Regions from separate parts of the Alteromonas sp. ABH2_165 genome, predicted to be linked through region 2. Evidence: riboswitches for the same ligand, from Rfam matches in the RefSeq annotation. Region 2 holds a riboswitch; the other holds the start of a gene.
The links. Region 2 has a riboswitch for cyclic di-GMP ahead of ACXAFQ_RS01925 (PEP-CTERM sorting domain-containing protein). Riboswitches for the same ligand answer to the same signal wherever they lie in the genome.
Positions count from the first base shown of each region.

Region 1: another riboswitch for cyclic di-GMP. It lies ahead of ACXAFQ_RS10305 (AAA family ATPase); the one in region 2 lies ahead of ACXAFQ_RS01925 (PEP-CTERM sorting domain-containing protein).

Region 1 covers NZ_JBSWWF010000004.1:303,998-306,199, reverse strand. The annotation lists gene ACXAFQ_RS10310 (alpha/beta hydrolase) at 1-462, opposite strand, end outside; cyclic di-GMP riboswitch class I at 715-805, shown strand; gene ACXAFQ_RS10305 (AAA family ATPase) at 895-1,590, shown strand; gene ACXAFQ_RS10300 (ribbon-helix-helix domain-containing protein) at 1,550-1,882, shown strand; gene ACXAFQ_RS10295 (GGDEF domain-containing protein) at 2,062-2,202, shown strand, end outside.
Region 2 covers NZ_JBSWWF010000001.1:440,214-442,415, reverse strand. The annotation lists gene ACXAFQ_RS01930 (TonB-dependent receptor) at 1-373, opposite strand, end outside; TPP riboswitch at 433-534, opposite strand; gene ACXAFQ_RS01925 (PEP-CTERM sorting domain-containing protein) at 671-1,333, opposite strand; cyclic di-GMP riboswitch class I at 1,381-1,469, opposite strand; gene ACXAFQ_RS01920 (helix-turn-helix domain-containing protein) at 1,654-2,202, shown strand, end outside.

The sequences.
Region 1 (2,202 bases), on a different contig from region 2:
GAGGAAAATTTCGTCGCCAAACTGGGGAGCCAGCGCCATAACATCATTCAAATGTGCAGCCCAGCGCTCATCGAGTTGGCTGTCACTCATTTCGTCGTCGGCTTCTAGCTGCCCATGCCCGACGTTCAGCGGCACAATCACGTTAAACCCTTTGTCATACAGGAAGCGGGCAATGCCCGTCATATAAAAGGGCGAGTCACTCAGGCCGTGGAGCAGTACGGCCACTTTCGCGGTTTTGTTTCCGTGATGAAGGATATAAGGCGCATTTCCATCGTTTCGCAGAGCCGGTGAACACACATCAAAACGCGTCACTGAACGGTTCATACAGGCTCGCACCTGCCCTAGCCGCTCTTCATACAAATGACTGAAAGCGGCGAATCCGTCACTCAGTTCGTTTTCCTTTGCGGTTGTTGTCGCGCTGATAACCAACAACAGTGCACTGAATAAGGCAGCCTTAGACACTCGCCCCTCCTTCTCGCTGGTATAAATATTGATAACCTCTTAATAGTAACAGATAAAAACCGGTTTAGGATGGTTATACATTGGATAAACGGTGCGCAGATACGGTTTATTAGTACCGGTAGTAAAGAAATAAAAGGTATATTATTTTATCCCTGAATATTCCGTAACATGCGGCGGATGCATTCAGTTTTGACTACTATCTCACCAACTGGTTACTGCAGCCACAATCGGCTGTAATGCCTGTAGTAAATCTGTTGAAAAAGGCAAAGCGGCGTGAAAACCCGTGACGCAAAGCCTCCGGTCTACCGTCTGTGTAGCAGACCACGATAGCGGGGTTACCGAACAAGCATAGTTCTTCGGGACTTAGGTTCACTTTTTCAGTCACATTCATTAGCTGCAGTGGTTGCTGTAGCGAACGTTGAGGAACTGACAATGATCGTGTTAGTTGGTGGCGAAAAAGGCGGCAGCGGAAAAAGCTGTCTCGCACAAAACATCGCTGTATATTTACGAACTGAAAAAAATGCCAGCGTGCTGATGGTCGACTGCGACCCTCAACGCACCACGTCAGACTGGATACAGGAACGCAAGGCAAACGAAAAGTTACCTTCGATTAACTGCGTTCAGCTATACGGAAAGATCCGTAATGAGCTTCTCAGTCTGCGGGAACATTACGATTTTGTCGTTATCGACTGCGGTGGTCAGGATAACCTCGCTCTGCGCTCATCCATGGCGGTGGCTGACCACATTCTTATTCCTTTGCGTCCGAAACGTCGCGACCTGAAAACCGTACCTCATATGGAAGACATTTTATCGACGTGTAAAATGGTTAACCCCACTATGAATGCGGCGTTCGTTATCACCCAGTGTCCTTCCCTTCCTTCTCTGGCAAGTCGCATATTAGAAGCTAAAGAGGTCTGCCGCTCTTTTGAAGTGCCGGTGTTGGATGCCGTGACATTCAGTCGCAACATGTATGATGATTCTGAGGAATCCGGCCAGTCGGTAATGGAAAGTGAGCCTACCGGCAAAGCATCGACGGAAATTCGCAGTATTATCGAAGAGCTTCTGTCCCGGGGTAAGGGGGAATCTTATGAGCCTTTGCAGTCTCAAAAAATCCACGCTGTCAGCTAAACCTGCGGCGCCAGTCAGTATTGATAGCTTTATTGATGATGCGCTCACCTACGCTGCAGGTAAGCCTTCAGGTGCAAAACTCTACGCGTTGCCAGAACCCGCACCCGTTGTTACACCGTTGCCTACGGGCCCCATGCGCAGAGCCACCTTCACGCTAACTGAAGATGCCATAGATAAACTGAGTGAGTTATCAGAAACGACCAGGATATGTCGTTCCAGATTAATCAGGATCTGGATTGAAAAACAAATTAACGGCGAGATAGCGTCTGTACTCACCGACAATACCCCCTGATTCTTCTGCCTTAATAACAAGGCAATTCACAATACGGAGTGCCATGGAGTGCTCTCCGGCCACCCAGGGAAGCATTTACTGCTTCCCTTTGCTGTTAACTTTTTCAAGACAGGATGATGATGAAGAGTTTCTGGTACCGCAGTATTTTTGTTCTCACTGCGTTTTGTAGTGTTTGTGCTGTGGCAAATTCACAAGACTATGACCTGGCCGATAACACCACACAGGCATTCAGTAAGCAACTGACTGAAGAACAAGCTGCCTACCTGGCAAAAACCAGTGCCGATGCTAAGTTGGCAATTCGTACCCTCTCACTTGAAAAG
Region 2 (2,202 bases):
ACTGACGGGTATCGAATAATACGCCAGCGGCAGCAAGACCTGAAAAATCAAAGTCATCAACCATAAAGCTGACAGAAGGATTAATGGGCTCAGCAAACTGACTACGCTCGCCGATACCACGAATTTGAATAAAACGGCCACGGGAAGCACCACTGGCAAAATTCACATTGGGCGCTACATTCAGCATATTTTCAACGTGAGAGGCCTGACGGCTATCTAAGCGATCTTCGCCGAAAACCGATGCGCTGGCGCTGAGTTGTTCTAAGGTAGATGCTCTGAAATCGCCGGTAACCGTGATTTTTTCTATGTCGGTGTCGTTATCAGCAAATGCCGGTGTTGCCAGAATGGCGAGGAGTAATGTGCTTTTTTTCATTAAGGATCTCTTCAGTCATCAAAAAGATCCGGTTTTACAGGCAGGTATTGAGGTAGCTAAATCAAATTTTTCACCATCCCTACGCCGGTATTATCCGGATCAGGTTTAAGGGTTCCCACACAATGGATCTCAGCCGCTAACCGGCACCCCTTGGCCTAATGCATTTTTATCGTTGTAGCAAAAATGCGCCTGCAGTCTAACAACTTCATAACCTGAGTCAAGCTGCAGAACACTGATCCGCAAACACAAAAAAGCCCGCCATGTGACGTTGGCGGGCTGAGGAAGTCTGACGACTTGTTATTTCTGGCGTCTTGCGCGCCATCCCATCAATCCCATACCTAAAAGGATGAGTGACATGGCGCCAGGTTCACTGACTTCAGTGATAGAGGCGTTACGGAAACGAGTTTTCATGTCGCCACAACCAGCATTTAAATCACAGTCGTTTATGAATACGATATCCGTGATAACACCCGAGAAGTAATCGTCTAGATTAATGCTAAACGTTTCCCAGCGAGGCGCATTGGTGTACACCAAGTCCTGAATACCGAAGTTCTGTGTACCTGCTAGATTGAACGTGCGACTTGCATCGTGGTTCTGCTCACCGCTAGTAAAATCGGCAAACCACACCCCAGCGATTTCAGTAAAAGGGTTAGGATTCGGATTTCTCGCACCAGGCAGCACTCTGATGTCGAAAGTGAAATTATATGATGTCGCACCATTATCGAGATCCAGTTCTGAAATACCAAAGGTATCGAACAGGTTCAGCGTTACCCACGCATTTTCTCGTAAATTAAGTACGCCATTCGTGTAAACATCGTAAGTACTACTACTATTCTGCTGATGCGCTTCTAAATCAGCGGTGGCGAAATCAATATCGTAAGTTGAAATTACGTCAGCGTTTGAAGAAAAGGCTGCGAAAAACGTGGTTACCAGTGCTGCAGCTTTGATGCTAAATTTCATTTTTTGAGTCCTTGAGCAGTGTGTGCCTGAAAGTAATTAATCAACTTCACTGCAGCCCGGCTGTCTTACTGGCGGTTGGTCAGTAAGACCCGTGGCTTTCCGTCCCTGCCTCACGGCAGGTTTGGCATGTTGTTGGGGGAAGTGACGTTTCCCTTATTCAATCAACGGTTGTAATAATACGAGGGCGGCGTAAAGCAAAACAGGACAGATCCGTTCGATCTTTGGGACACATTTGTACCAGGGAATAAATAGTGCCCTCCTCTGTCATGCAACCTGCATTTGCTATATTCTAACATGCAGCTTAAAACATGGGAGCACACGTGCATTACCAAGGACTTTTCTGGTCAGCAATTATTCGGGCTTTACTCAGTTTCAGACGGGATTCTGGTCTTAACAATGAGCGAGATAATCTTGCACTGGAATGTATTGCCAGCGTTGAAAGCGGCAGACTTGATGATGAGACCTTAGCAAACCTCTTCCACGATCTTTGTCCTCCGAGTCAGTTTCAACAGACCGGCCGTTCACTTATTGGTTATCTCGATTTCAATAAAATGAGTAACCTGGTGGTGTATTTGACTGCCAGCAAACATATCGACGACGCCATGCATGTATTGGGCAAGCATTACCGTCATTTAATGGGTGAGCAAGCCAATCTCACGGTGAAATCAGACGGTACCATTACCACGGTAGAATTTGCTTCATCGCCACACATAATACTAACGGAACTTCGGTGCTATTTTCTGCTGGCGCTTTTTCGTCATCTTGCCGGTCGTAAGTTTGACTTTTCCCGGGTCACCATGCCGCCTATGAACGCTCAGCCTGAAGCGCTTTTGGCGCCACTGAGCCGCAGTGATATCAATTATGAGTCT